4 regions of the Rhizobium indicum genome follow, and region 3 is predicted to be linked to each of the others. Evidence: predicted binding sites of a transcription regulator. Region 3 holds the regulator's gene; each other region holds the start of a gene.

Region 1 (3,338 bases), 390 kb from region 3:
GCGCCAGCGCAACCAGACCTTCTTCTCGGCGCTTCAGGTCGAGCGCAACGTCATGTTCATGATCCTGACTCTGATCGTGCTTGTCGCGGCGCTGAACATCATCTCCGGCCTCATCATGCTGGTGAAGGACAAGGGCAGCGATATCGCCATCCTGCGCACCATGGGCGCCAGCGCCGGCGCGATCATGCGCATCTTCTTCATGACCGGGGCGGCGATCGGCATCGTCGGCACCATTGCCGGCGTTCTGCTCGGCGTTCTCGTCTGCGTCAACATCGAATCCGTCCGCCAGTTCTTCTCGTGGATTTCAGGCACCGTACTGTTCAATCCGCAAGTCTATTTCCTCAGCCAGCTGCCGGCCGAGATGGATCTGAGTGAAACGATCTCGATCGTCGTCATGGCGCTGACGCTCTCCTTCATCGCGACCATCTTCCCGGCCTGGCGTGCCTCCAGGCTCGATCCGGTGCAGGCCCTGCGCTACGAATAAGGAATGCCGCCTTCATGAAACGCAACGTCGTTCTCCAGCTTACCGGCGTCGAGCGCCATTACGGGCAGGGCGGTACGCTGCTCTCGATCCTGAAGGGCGCGGATTTTTCCATATCGAAGGGGGAGATTGTCGCTCTCGTCGCTCCTTCCGGCACCGGCAAGTCGACACTGCTGCATGTCGCAGGCCTGCTGGAGCATCCGGACGGCGGTGAAGTCAACATCAACGGCCATGCCTGTGACGGTCTGAGCGACGAGAAACGCACCGCCATCCGCCGCAGCGAAATCGGCTTCGTCTATCAGTTCCACCACCTGCTGCCGGAATTCTCGGCGCTCGAAAATATCATGATGCCGCAGCTGATCGCCGGGCTTTCCTGGAAGGAAGCCGGAGAGCGGGCCGGCCAGCTTCTCGATTATATGCGCATCGGCCACCGTGGCTCGCATCGCCCCGGCGAGCTTTCCGGCGGCGAGCAGCAGCGCGTTGCGATTGCTCGCGCCGTCGCCAATGCGCCGACCCTGCTTCTTGCCGACGAGCCGACCGGCAATCTCGACCCCGAAACGGCAAGCTACGTCTTCGACGCGCTGGAAGCGCTGGTGCGCCAATCCGGCCTTGCTGCCCTCATCGCCACCCATAATCACGAGCTCGCCCGCCGCATGGATCGGCGCGTGACGATCTCCGATGGCAAGATCGTCGATTTCTGAGACCGCGGTCCATGGCTGTCCGGTTAACGCCGATGGCTGCTCCTCACCCTAACCTACCGGGGTCGAGCCACTCGTCTCGCCCTGTCCTTCGGACCCCCGTAAAAGCGGGGCGAGGGAACGTGCCAAACGCAGCGTCGAGGTTAGAGAAAGCCGGTGCGGCATGTCCCTTCGCCCCGCGAGCGGGGAAGGTGCAGCGGGCCACGATCAGGGGATGACCAGCCCGCCGCGATAGTCGAGCACATAGGCCTTCTGGCCATCGACCATGATGCATTCGTGGCCGCTGAACCGCTCGCAGCCGCCTTCGCTGCTGTCGATATAGCGGCCGAACGGATGGTCGAATTCCATCCCGCCAAGAAACCGGCCCTCGCGATACATCGCAGAAAGTGCCGTCTTGATCACCGTTCCCGCTGCTGCGCCGTCGATAAGCTCAGGCGCAATGATGCAGCCGAAATAATTCATCGCCCAGACGGGCTCGTCGGCAAGCCACACCACTTCCTGTCCGGCGAAATCGGTCCCGCCGAAATAGCTGTCGAGATAGCGCCAGTCGCCGCGTTCGAAACCGATATCGTGGGCACCCGGCCGGCAGGGCACGCGCGCCACGCCGCCGCCGACATAGGTCGCAGCCTTCGCCTCCACGACGAATTCGTTCAGCATCGCAATATCGACCATGTCATTCTCCTCTCGGCCCGATGCTGGCAAATATGCCGCGGCATGTAAAGAACAAAAAAAGAACATATGCCGGAAATAAAGAGTCGCCCTGAGGAGGTCTGCCGCCTGAGTACCATGACCAATCTGCGGCGGATCGGGAAAGGGCAAGGCTGCTGCCGATCACATCGAGCGCCGGCCCTTTAGCCGATTCGTCGCCTATTTCCTGGGATTTTCAAACACAAGAAAGGAGGAAAAGATTCCTGTTGACAACGGAACATACATGGAACAAATTGAAAACATAACGAGTAAAGGAGAGCCCGATGACTGACATGATCCGTGATATCGCAGCATTCACCTCCATCGCAATGTTCGTTGCAAGCTTCTCGCTCATCGTCATGGCGCTCTAAAGTTTTCAGGGGACCGTATGGTAATCATGCGGTCCGGACGCGGGACTTCTTCTGGACATCATCGCCCTCTATGCCGACAATGCGTCCGATTCATTCGGGTGATTGGAAAGGCATATCATGGCGGATACGGCAAAGGGTTCAACGGGTGAGGCGACCGGCGGCACGCCAGGCTTCATCCACCTGAGGGTCCATTCCGCCTATTCGCTTCTCGAGGGCGCCCTGCCACTGAAGAAGATCCTCTACAAGGCGACCGGCGACAGTCAGCCGGCGATTGCGATTACCGACACCAACAATCTGTTCGTCGCCCTCGAATTCTCGCAGAAGGCGATGGAAGACGGCCTGCAGCCGATCATCGGCTGCCAGGTCTCGATCGACATGGAAGATGGGTTGGAAACGGAGAAGCGCGGCGGCCAGCAGGCACTGGTCAAGCTGCCGTCGATCGTTCTTCTCGCCGCGACGGATGCCGGTTATGAAAGGCTGGTCGATCTCGTCAGTCGGGCCTATCTCGGCGGCGAGAGCAACCAGGCCGTTCATATCAGCGCCTCCTGGCTGGAGGAGGCGGGCACGGAAGGGCTGATCGCATTGAGCGGCGCCTTGACCGGGCCGGTCGACGTGGCGATCAAGGAAGGCCATCCCGCTCAGGCGGAAGTCCGGCTGCTCACGCTGAAGCGTCTCTTCGGCGACAGGCTTTATGTCGAGCTGCAGCGGCACGGCACCTACGACAAGCGGCACGAACAGAAGATTATCGGGCTCGCCTATGCCCACGACCTACCGCTGGTTGCGACCAATGAGGCTTTCTTTCCGACACGCGACGATTACGACGCCCATGATGCGCTGATGGCGGTCGCGCACAACGCCATCGTCTCCGATGACAGCCGCTTTCGCCTGACGCCGGATCACTATCTGAAGAGCCGGGCCGAGATGGTCAAGCTCTTCGCCGACCTGCCGGAAGCGCTGGAAAATACGATCGAGATCGCCACGCGCTGCTCCTTCGTGCTGAAGACGCGAAAGCCGATCCTGCCACGCTTCACCGGTGCGACCGATGATGCCGAGGAGGCCGAACGCGCCGAGGCGAGCGAGCTGCGCCGCCAGGCGGTCGAA
Region 2 (3,338 bases), 1.2 Mb from region 3:
GTTGAGGCCGAGGGTGACGAAGCGGTCTTCGAATTCGCGCATCTGGAAGGAGGCGCGCACGAGGATCGCCATGTCGTTCAAGAGATGCTTGCCGCGCTGGAGTTGCTCAATCTCCTCGCCGATGGCGCGGGCTTCCTCCTCCGAATCCCAGGAAGCGTGGACCTGCACCTTGACGTCGTCTGGATCGGAGCGGTCGGTGAACAGCGTCTTGCCGAGGCGGCCCTCATTATGGGCAATCAGATGGGCGGCGGCCCCGAGGATATGTTCGGTCGAGCGGTAGTTGCGCTCGAGCTTGATGACCTTGGCGCCGGGGAAATCCTTTTCGAAGCGCAGGATATTGTCGACCTCTGCGCCGCGCCAGCCATAGATCGACTGATCGTCGTCGCCGACGCAGCAGACGTTCTGCGGCTCGCCCTTGGAGCGCTGGGCGAGAAGCCTGAGCCACATGTACTGGGCGGTATTGGTATCCTGGTACTCGTCGACGAGGATGTAGCGGAAGCGGCCGTGATATTCCTTCAAGAGATCCGGGTTCTTGCGGAAGATCGCGATCGGATGCATCAGCAGGTCGCCGAAATCGCAGGCGTTCAGCGTCGTCAGGCGCGCCTGATAGGCGAAATAAAGATCGCGGCCGCGGCCATTGGCAAACGCGCGGGCGTCGCCCTCGGGGATATCGGCAGGGCCGAGACCCTTGTTCTTCCAGGTGTCGATCATGCCGGCGAACTGCTTGGCCGGCCAGCGCTTGTCGTCGAGGCCTTCGGCCTGGATGATCTGCTTGATCAGGCGGATGACATCGTCGGTATCGAGAATGGTGAAATCGGAGCGCAGGCCGACAAGCTCGCCGTGACGGCGCAGAAGTTTGACGCCGATCGAATGGAAGGTGCCAAGCCAGGGCATGCCTTCGACGGCGCCGCCGACGAGCAACGCGATGCGCTCCTTCATCTCGCGGGCAGCCTTGTTGGTGAAGGTGACGGCGAGGATCTGCGAGGGGAAGGCGCGGCCGGTATTGAGGATATGGGCAATGCGGGTCGTCAGCACGCGCGTCTTGCCGGTGCCGGCGCCGGCGAGCACGAGGACGGGGCCTTCCAGTGTTTCGACGGCTTCGGTCTGCTCGGGGTTCAGCCCGGCGAGATAATCCGGTCGCTTGCCGCCATCGCGAGCCGCCATGGCGCGGGCGGCGATGCCGCCACTGGCGGCGGGCGCCCTTTCGGCGGTTGCGGCAGGCGGCTGCGGCTTGCGCGCCATCTCGCCCGGCTCTTCGTCGAAGAAGGGCATATCGTCGAAACTATTGCTCATGGCGCGTAATGTAGTGATTCGGGAAGGAAAGACCAGAAAAGATGTTCTGCTTTCATTCCCGAGCCGGCGCTATCCCAAGCGGTATGTTGCGGGCGGCAATGCCGCCGCCTAGCCCGGCTGTGGTCGCCATGCGGGCGGGCGGAGCTAAAATTTCGATCGCGGCGTGTCGGAACCGGCGCCGGCGGGGCGTCCTTGGGTCATCGGACAGCAGTCCGGATCAACACCCGTCAACAAGGAGGCCGTTTCATGCCGAAGGTCGTTTCAAATCTCTGGTTCGCCGAGGAAGCGCGCGAAGCCGTCGAATTCTACGTGTCTGTTATCCCGGACTCCAGCATCGGCCGCACTACCATATTGCCGGCGGAAACGCCGAGCGGGCCTCCCGGCAGCGTCGAGCTGATCGAGTTCACGCTCGCCGACCAGGCCTTCCTGGCCATGAAGGCCGGCCCGCTCGATAGTTTCAACCATTCCTTTTCGATCGCGATTCTCGTGGAAAGCCAGGCCGAGATCGATCGGATATGGGAGGCCTTCCTCGGCAATGGCGGCACGCCGGAGGCCTGCGGCTGGCTAAAGGACCGCTGGGGCCTTTCCTGGCAGATCGTGCCGCGCGTGCTGTCCGAGATGATCGCCGACAGCGACCGCGAGCGGGCCAAGCGCGTGACCGAAGTGATGCTCGGCATGGTCAAGATCGATGTCGCCGCGCTGGAGAAGGCATTCAACGGCTGAGTCGCGCCGGGTAGCCGCATGATCACGATGCGGGGCGCATGGCTGGGATGCGCCGTTTTCCAGCATGTCTGGAGCGGATCGGCACACGCTGTCCCGCATCGACTTTGGGCAGTTTCACAGCCAAATCGTCGATTTCTCCAGAGCTCGAATCACGGGCGACATTGCACACCCTTTTCATCTTTCTGTCACGTCGCGAAATGTGCTGATATCGCAATAGCCCTTTTCTCAACTACAATAAGAAACAGTTTCGTAGAGTAAAAAAATAACCGGTGCACGCACGTTTTTGTGCATTGCCAGAAACAGCCGGTGAGCGTGGAATATACCTGCGAAACTATTGATTCTTAGGAATGTCGTGGCCATCTCCTTTGGTATGACGACCTAGAGCCTGTGGCATTAACCTTGATGGAGGGCCCATGCTGAGCGAATCCGTATTCGATGCGTTCACCCGCAGCTATGATGCGCGTCGCGAGACCGATATGTCGATCTCGGAGTATCTCGATCTTTGCAAAAAGGAACCGCTTGCCTATGCCAATGCGACCGAGCGGCTGCTCGCCGCGATAGGCGAGCCGCAGATGGTCGATACTGCCAGGGACACGCGCCTCGGCCGGATCTTCATGAACCGGACCATCCGGATCTATCCGGCCTTTGTCGGCTTCCACGGCATGGAAGAGACAATCGAACGCATCGTTTCCTTCTTCCGGCATGCAGCGCAGGGGCTCGAGGAGCGCAAGCAGATCCTCTATCTGCTCGGCCCGGTCGGCGGCGGCAAGTCATCTCTGGCCGAGCGGTTGAAGCTGCTGATGGAGCTTCATCCGATCTACGTGCTGAAGGCGGGTGACGAGATCAGCCCCGTTTTCGAAAGTCCGCTCAACCTGTTCGACCCGGACACGATGGGATCGCTCCTGCAGGAGCAATACGGCATTCCGCTGCGGCGCCTGAGCGGACTGATGAGCCCGTGGTGCCTGAAGCGGCTCGACGATTTCGGGGGCGATATTTCCCGCTTCCGCGTCGTCAGAGTACAGCCTTCGCGGTTGCGCCAGATCGCCATCGCCAAGACCGAGCCTGGAGACGAGAACAATCAGGATATCTCGTCGCTGGTCGGCAAGGTCGATATCCGCAAGCTGGAGACCTATTCCCAGAACGATCCCGATGCCTACAGCTATTCGGGCGGCCTCAACCGCGCCAATCAGGGCGTGCTCGAATTCGTCGAGATGTTCAAGGCGCCGATCAAGATGCTGCATCCGCTGCTGACGGCGACGCAGGAAGGGAACTATATCGGCTCCGAGAATATCGGCGCCATCCCCTTCTCCGGCATCGTCCTT
Region 3 (3,338 bases):
ACCGGCGCGTCCGCGAAAACGCCTTCCTGAAGCTGCCGATCATCAGGCCATTCGTTACGGTTGCGGGCTTCTTCGGCGGCATCTTCCTGACCTCGCTGATCGGCGGTTTTTCCACCGCGCTGTTTTCGATCGAGCATTTTCATCGCCTGACCGCCTACGGCCTGCCGGCAAACCTCGCGACAATGCCGATCATCTCCTTCATCATCATGCCGGCCGGCCTGCTGGCGATGCTGCTCATGCCTTTCGGCCTGGACGTTTTGCCTTGGAAGGTGGTGGGATTCGGCCTCGATCTGGTGATCGCGGTCGCAAAGACGGTGTCCGGCTGGGATGGCAATATAGACGTCGGCCGCTTGCCCGCCTGGTATTTCGCCGTCGCCGTGGCAGGCTTTCTGCTGCTGACGCTGCTCCGCACCCGATTGCGCCATGTCGGCACATCGATCATCGCGGTCGCAACGCTCATCCTGCTGCTTCTGCCGGGTCCCCGTCCGCCGGATTTGGTGATTTCGGAGGATGGCAGTCTCGTCGCAATCGTCGAGGCGGCGGCCATGGCGTCCAACCGTGAAAGACCGCCGGATTTCATCTTCGACCAGTGGCAGAGAGCGCTGGTCCTGCCGAGGCATGATCCGCCGAAGATGCTGGATGGTCCTGCTATCCCGCCTGAGGGAGAAGACCGCCGCGTCAGGCTTTCCCGCGATCAGCAGAACGAAGCAAGGACCGCGATGCGGGCGGCCACAGCGGGCGGAGACGCAAACCGCTTTTCCTGCGTCAAGAAGGCCTGGTGCACATCAAGGCTCGCCAATGGTCAGGTGGTAACCGTCATCGACAATGCCGCCTATCTCGGTCCGGCATGCGACGCGGCCGATATCGTCGTGACCTCGGTCCGCCTTCGCTTCAACAGCTGCCGCTCGGGTGCGACGCTCTTCACCGGTGAGACGCTGCGCAGGACCGGATCCATCGAGTTGCGCTTCACGGACGCCGGCCTGGAGGTCGCAACCGCATTCGATGCATTGTCGCGGCCATGGATGCGCCATCGCGCCTATGACTGGCGCAGCAACAGCTTTACCGAATCGGGCCTAGCCAATGTCAGTGATAGCGGCGAATGAGACCGACGAGTTTACCCTGAACCTTGACACGGTCCGGCCCGAAAATCCGGGTCTCGTAAGCCGGGTTGGCGGCCTCCAGCGCGATCGAGGCGCCCTTGCGGCGGAAGCGCTTGAGTGTCGCTTCTTCGTCGTCGACGAGAGCAACGACGATGTCGCCAGGACTTGCGGTGCTGCCGTTGCGAATGATCACGGTGTCGCCGTCGAAGATGCCTGCGTCGATCATCGAATCGCCCTTGACCTCCAGCGCATAATGTTCACCGGAGCCGAGCATGTCGGCCGGAACGACGATGTCGTGGGTATTGTTCTGGATCGCCGAGATCGGCACACCGGCAGCGATTCGGCCCATGACCGGCACGGAGACCGAGTTGCCGTTGTCGGCGACGGGCTTTGCGGGAGCAGGGGCGGTGACCGGCTGAGGTTTGCCGAGGCTGCCCTCGATGACGCTCGGCGAAAAGCCGCGCCGGGGCTGAATGCTGGGGCTGTAGGCCTCCGGAAGCTTGATGACCTCAAGCGCGCGGGCGCGGTTCGGTAGGCGGCGAATGAAGCCTCGCTCCTCCAGCGCCGTAATCAAGCGATGAATCCCGGACTTGGAGGCGAGGTCCAGGGCATCCTTCATTTCGTCGAAAGATGGCGGAACGCCGGATTCCTTCATGCGCTCATGAATGAAAAGGAGAAGCTCCTGTTGTTTGCGCGTGAGCATCGACGTTGTGACCTCGTGATTGAAACAAATCCAGAACAGACACTATATGTTCCATATGTGTTCCGCAAGTAGCTAAATTTCCGTAAAACTTGGCGCCAACTCGTTGAGATTTTTATTTTCATTCGCCGGATTGGCACACAAGTCTTGCCTTGGGCGGCACTCTCACACATCTCTGCCGTGTTAGGAGAGGGGGATATCATGAACGAGCACTCCGCCAAACCGCACCCGCTGGATCATGTCGTGCTGCCGGTCGTCAATATCGATCTGGCGCGCGAGAGGCTCGGCAAGCTCGGCTTCACCGTTGCCGCCGATGCGCGCCATCCCTTCGGAACGGAGAATGCCTGCGTCTTCTTTGCCGACAAGACCTATCTGGAGCCGCTCGGAATTGCGAGCGTCGAGGAGAGCGAGGCATCAGCGCGGCAAGGCAATGTCTTCACCGCCCGCAACCAGGCCTTTCGCTTCCGCTGTGGCGAGGAGGGGCTTTCGGGGCTGGCTTTCGGCAGCAAGGATGCCGGCATCGATCATCAGAATTTCGTCGGCAACGGATCGAGCGCCGGCGAGATGCTGCAGTTCACCCGGCCGATGACGATGCCGGACGGTTCCGAGACGATTGCCGGCTTCAAGCTGGCTTTCGCCGGCGACCTGCGCGCGCCTGATCTCCTGCTCTTCACCGTCGAGCGCGTCACGCTGCCGGCTGACCGCGCCGCGCTGGAGACGCATGCCAATGGCGTCACCGGCCTAATCGAGATCGCGCTTTGCACGCCGGAGCCGGCCGCCTTCGCTGCCTTCGTCAGCCTTGCCGTGGCGCAATCGGCAGTCGAGAAGACCGGGTTCGGCGTCAATATCGCAGCATCGAATGCGAAAATCAGCCTGATGACGCCGGAAGGGCTGGAGGCCTATTTCGACATCGCCGGCTCATCCGCAGATCGCGGCCTGCGCGGCCGGGCAATCCTCTTCACTGTCGCCGATCTTGCCGTGACAGAAGCGCATTTGGCTGCTAACGGGGTGACATACACGCGCAAGAACAATCGCATTCTGGTGAAGCGCGCGCCCGGGCAGGGCACGCTCTTCGCCTTCGAGGAAACACGATGAGCACTGATACGAATTCCGAAGTCAGGATCGGCGAAGGCCAAGGCCAGGTCACTTTTTCCAATACCGGCCGCCTGTCGCTGATTGCCGGTCCCTGCCAGATGGAGAGCCGCGACCACGCCTTCATGGTTGCCGGCACGCTGAAAGAGCTTTGCGGAAAGCTCGGCATCGGCCTCGTCTACAAGAGCTCCTTCGACAAGGCGAACCGGACCTCGCTTTCGGCCGAACGCGGTATCGGGATCGAAAAGGGCATGGAGGTCTTTGCCGACCTCAAGAAGGAATTCGGCTTTCCCGTCCTGACCGACGTTCATACCGCCGAGCAATGCGGGGAGGTGGCAAAGGTCGTCGATGTCCTGCAGATCCCGGCCTTCCTTTGCCGCCAGACCGACCTTCTTATCGCCGCCGCCAAGACCGGCCGCGTCGTCAATGTCAAGAAGGGCCAGTTC
Region 4 (3,338 bases), 1.2 Mb from region 3:
CGGTTTTCCGTCCGGAATTGCGTAAAAGGTTAGAGGTAATTCCAGGGAAAGTGCGAAGCAGTTTCCATCCGGAGTTGCCTAAAAACAAAAGGTTAGAGCAGCGACAGCTGCACGCCGCTGCCATCCGGCGGTACGAACAGATCGTCGCGCAGCGGCACGCTGCGGCGCGTCAGGCCGAAACGTCTGGAGGCCATTTCAAAGCGCCTTGCGATCTGCCAGGCATAGGGGCCGGCGCCCTTCATGCGCTTGCCGAATTCGGCATCGTAATCCTTGCCGCCGCGCATCGAGCGCACCAGCGACATCACATGTCGGTAACGATCGGGGTAATGCTGCAGCAGCCAGTCGCGAAACAGCGGGCTGACCTCGAGCGGCAGCCTGAGGATGACGTAACTCGCCTCGGCGGCGCCGGCAGCCGTTGCCGATTCGAGGATGCGCTCCAGCTCGTGGTCGTTCAGCGCCGGGATGAGCGGGGCGGCCATGACTGCCGTCTGGATGCCTGCTTCGGCAAGGGTGTGGATCGTCTCCAGCCGCCGCGGCGGTGTGGCGGCACGCGGCTCCATCGTCCGGGCAAGCTTGCGATCCAGCGTGGTCACCGAGACGCCGACGCGCACCAGGTTCTTGCCTGCCATCTCCCGCAGAATGTCGAGATCACGCAGGATCATCGCCGACTTGGTGACGATCGATACCGGATGGTTCGCCTTGTTCAACACCTCGAGAATGCCGCGCATGATGCGCCATTCCTTCTCGATCGGCTGATAGGGATCGGTATTGGTGCCGATCGCGATCACCCGCACCTTGTAGCCGGGCTTGGCGAGCTCCCGCTCCAGGAGTTTTGCCGCATCGGGCTTGGCAAAGAGCTTGGTCTCGAAATCGAGCCCCGCAGAAAGCCCCATATAGGCGTGTGTCGGTCGGGCGAAACAATAGATGCAGCCATGCTCGCAGCCGCGATAGGGATTGATCGAGCGGTCGAAGGAAAGGTCCGGCGATTCGTTGCGGGTGATGGCCGTGCGCGGTTTTTCGACCTGCACTTCCGTCTTGAAGGGCGGCAGCTCTTCCCACGTCTGCCAGCCATCGTCGACGGTCTCGCGCTGCTGCGCTTCGAACCGACCTGTCGGGTTCAGTCCCGCCCCACGTCCGCGCCGCCGATCGACCTCGACTCTCAGACCGGAGGAAACGATCATCGCATCGGCAATATCTGCCGTATTGGCAGGCGCGAATGCGGCCTGCCCTGCCAGGGACTGCTCTCTCATCGGATTCTCCCGCGGCGAAAGCCATCGCCTCCGCCCGTTTTGCTGATTAAATTCCTATCCGTAAAATAAGAACAATGCAAGAACAAAATGAGGAAAACGGTGCTGGCAAAAATTTGTGCGGCGCATTATAAATGGTCAATGTTGACGGTTGTTCTCGAATGTCAGGATCAGGAATCTGAGCTGGCACAGACCTTATCGGTATTGGTGGCAGGCGCGGTGGAGGGGCTTGTGAGCGACGTGGTCGTGCTCGATCACGGCTCGCGCGACGGCACCTCGCGGGTCGCCGACGCCGCCGGTTGCCGCTTCCATTCGCAATGGGATATCAAGGACATCGTCCGTTCGGCGCGCGGCGAATGGCTGCTCTTCGTCGAGCCGGGCGCCAGACCGCAGGCCGGCTGGATCGATGAGATCGCCGAATATGTCGCGCTGAACAAGCTGCCGGCGCGCTTCACCGCATCGCGCGGCTATAGGCGCCCGTTCTTCCAGCGTGTCGGCCGAGCCGTGCCGCCGCTGGAACTCGGCTTTCTCCTGCCGAAGAAGCAGGCGCTCGCCATCGCCAAAAGCGGCATGCGACTTACCGAATTCGTCAAGGGCCAGAAGCCGCGCAAGCTGGCGAGCGAACTCATTCCGTCCTGGGTCGCCCGCGCCGCACGCTAAGCAATTCCGCTCTTCGTCATCCTGCCTTCGCGCCAATGGCAGCCCCTCACCCTAACCCTCTCCCCGTAAAAAACGGGGAGAGGGGACGTGCCAAACGCAGCGTCGAGATTGAGGGAAGCCGGTGCGGCATGTCCCTTCGCCCCGTTTACGGGGAGAAGGTGGCGGCAGCCGGATGAGGGGCGGGTCGCCGAACCTCGGAGGAGTATCATGCTCCTCCCGTCGTCGCGCAAAAGATGGCGCCCAATAGGATTTCGCGCTATAATTCAAACATGGCGCCGTCGAAGCGCCTCGCTTCGCAACGGAATGGCCATGGAGTGCCGGTGAACGGCAGAACAGGTCAGCGAAAATCTCCTCTTCTGCCGGGTTCCGGCGAAAGGAGGTGCGTCATGGTACGCAGTATGATCTACGGCCTCATAGCCGTCATATTGCCGACATTGGTGATCGCGCATCCGCATTCGGCAGCATCGCAGATGATGCGCAGTTGCGCAGGCCGACCCGAAATCGTCAATTTCCTCGACAAGAACTTCGCCGAAAAGCTCACGGCAGTCGGACTGATCAACCAGAACGCCATTCTCGAGGTCTATGCCGCCGAAAGCGGCACCTGGACCCTCATCGTCACGGATGTTCACGGCATAAGCTGCGTCCTGCTGTCGGGTGACAGCTGGGACACGATGCCGGTCCTGCCGGGCCTTGCGACATAGGGAATATCGCCGTTGCAGGCAGTCTACTTCGTCGCGCCGCGTTTCAGGTGCTCGTCCAGACGCGGCATGATCTCGACGAAATTGCAGGGCACGCTGCGATAGTCGAGCTGTCCTTTCAGAATGCCGTCCCAGGCATCCCGGCAGGCGCCGGGCGAACCCGGCAGCACGAAGATGAAGGTGGCGTTGGCAACACCTGCCGTGGCGCGCGACTGGATCGTCGCCGTGCCGATCTTCTCGTAGGAGATCCGGTGGAAGATGGCGGAAAAGCCGTCCATCCGCTTTTCGAACAAAGGTTCCAGCGCCTCTGGCGTCACATCGCGGCCGGTAAAGCCGGTGCCGCCGGTGGTGATGACGACGTCTATGTCTTGGTTCTCAGTCCAGGCCTTCACCCGCGCGGCAATCTTTTCGCGATCATCGGGCACGATCCCCCGGTCGACCAGCCTATGCCCCGCCTCCGTAATCCGCGCCGCCAGCGTGTCGCCTGACTTGTCCGTCTCCGGCGTGCGTGTATCCGAGATCGTCAGAACCGCAATGCCGACCGCGATGAAGGGCCGCTTTTCGTCCAGACCTGCCATCATGCGCCTCCCGAAACCGTTTTCGCCGCCTGGAAATACCAGCCAGGGCGCTCGTCGTGAAGAGCTGCCGCTGCATGTTCGGCAGCAGTCATGCTCTCAAAGATGCCGAAACAGGTGGCGCCGGAACCGGACATGCGGGTCAACAGGGCGCCGTG

What was found. Region 3 encodes LexA, which represses DNA repair genes until DNA is damaged. Its sites were predicted from a motif close to TGTTCNNNNTGTGTTCNG; they were not measured.
Region 1: a site for LexA is predicted at 1,899-1,916, ahead of FFM53_RS04320 (DUF5680 domain-containing protein). Genes of this name have one in related genera too.
Region 2: a site for LexA is predicted at 1,336-1,353, ahead of FFM53_RS21025 (ATP-dependent helicase). Genes of this name have one in related genera too.
Region 4: a site for LexA is predicted at 1,318-1,335, ahead of FFM53_RS08510 (PA0069 family radical SAM protein). Genes of this name have one in related genera too.

What each region holds. Positions count from the first base shown of each region.
Region 1 is NZ_CP054021.1:872,814-876,151, reverse strand. Features, by position in the region: gene FFM53_RS04330 (lipoprotein-releasing ABC transporter permease subunit) at 1-484, shown strand, start outside; gene FFM53_RS04325 (ABC transporter ATP-binding protein) at 499-1,182, shown strand; gene FFM53_RS04320 (DUF5680 domain-containing protein) at 1,387-1,851, opposite strand; gene dnaE (DNA polymerase III subunit alpha) at 2,355-3,338, shown strand, end outside.
Region 2 is NZ_CP054021.1:4,334,609-4,337,946, forward strand. Features, by position in the region: gene FFM53_RS21025 (ATP-dependent helicase) at 1-1,293, opposite strand, end outside; gene FFM53_RS21030 (VOC family protein) at 1,540-2,016, shown strand; gene FFM53_RS21035 (PrkA family serine protein kinase) at 2,430-3,338, shown strand, end outside.
Region 3 is NZ_CP054021.1:485,393-488,730, reverse strand. Features, by position in the region: gene FFM53_RS02335 (ComEC/Rec2 family competence protein) at 1-1,103, shown strand, start outside; gene lexA (transcriptional repressor LexA) at 1,084-1,803, opposite strand; gene FFM53_RS02325 (VOC family protein) at 2,002-2,895, shown strand; gene kdsA (3-deoxy-8-phosphooctulonate synthase) at 2,892-3,338, shown strand, end outside.
Region 4 is NZ_CP054021.1:1,697,011-1,700,348, reverse strand. Features, by position in the region: gene FFM53_RS08510 (PA0069 family radical SAM protein) at 93-1,250, opposite strand; gene FFM53_RS08505 (glycosyltransferase family 2 protein) at 1,389-1,907, shown strand; gene FFM53_RS08500 (hypothetical protein) at 2,294-2,608, shown strand; gene moaB (molybdenum cofactor biosynthesis protein B) at 2,632-3,183, opposite strand; gene FFM53_RS08490 (4-(cytidine 5'-diphospho)-2-C-methyl-D-erythritol kinase) at 3,183-3,338, opposite strand, start outside.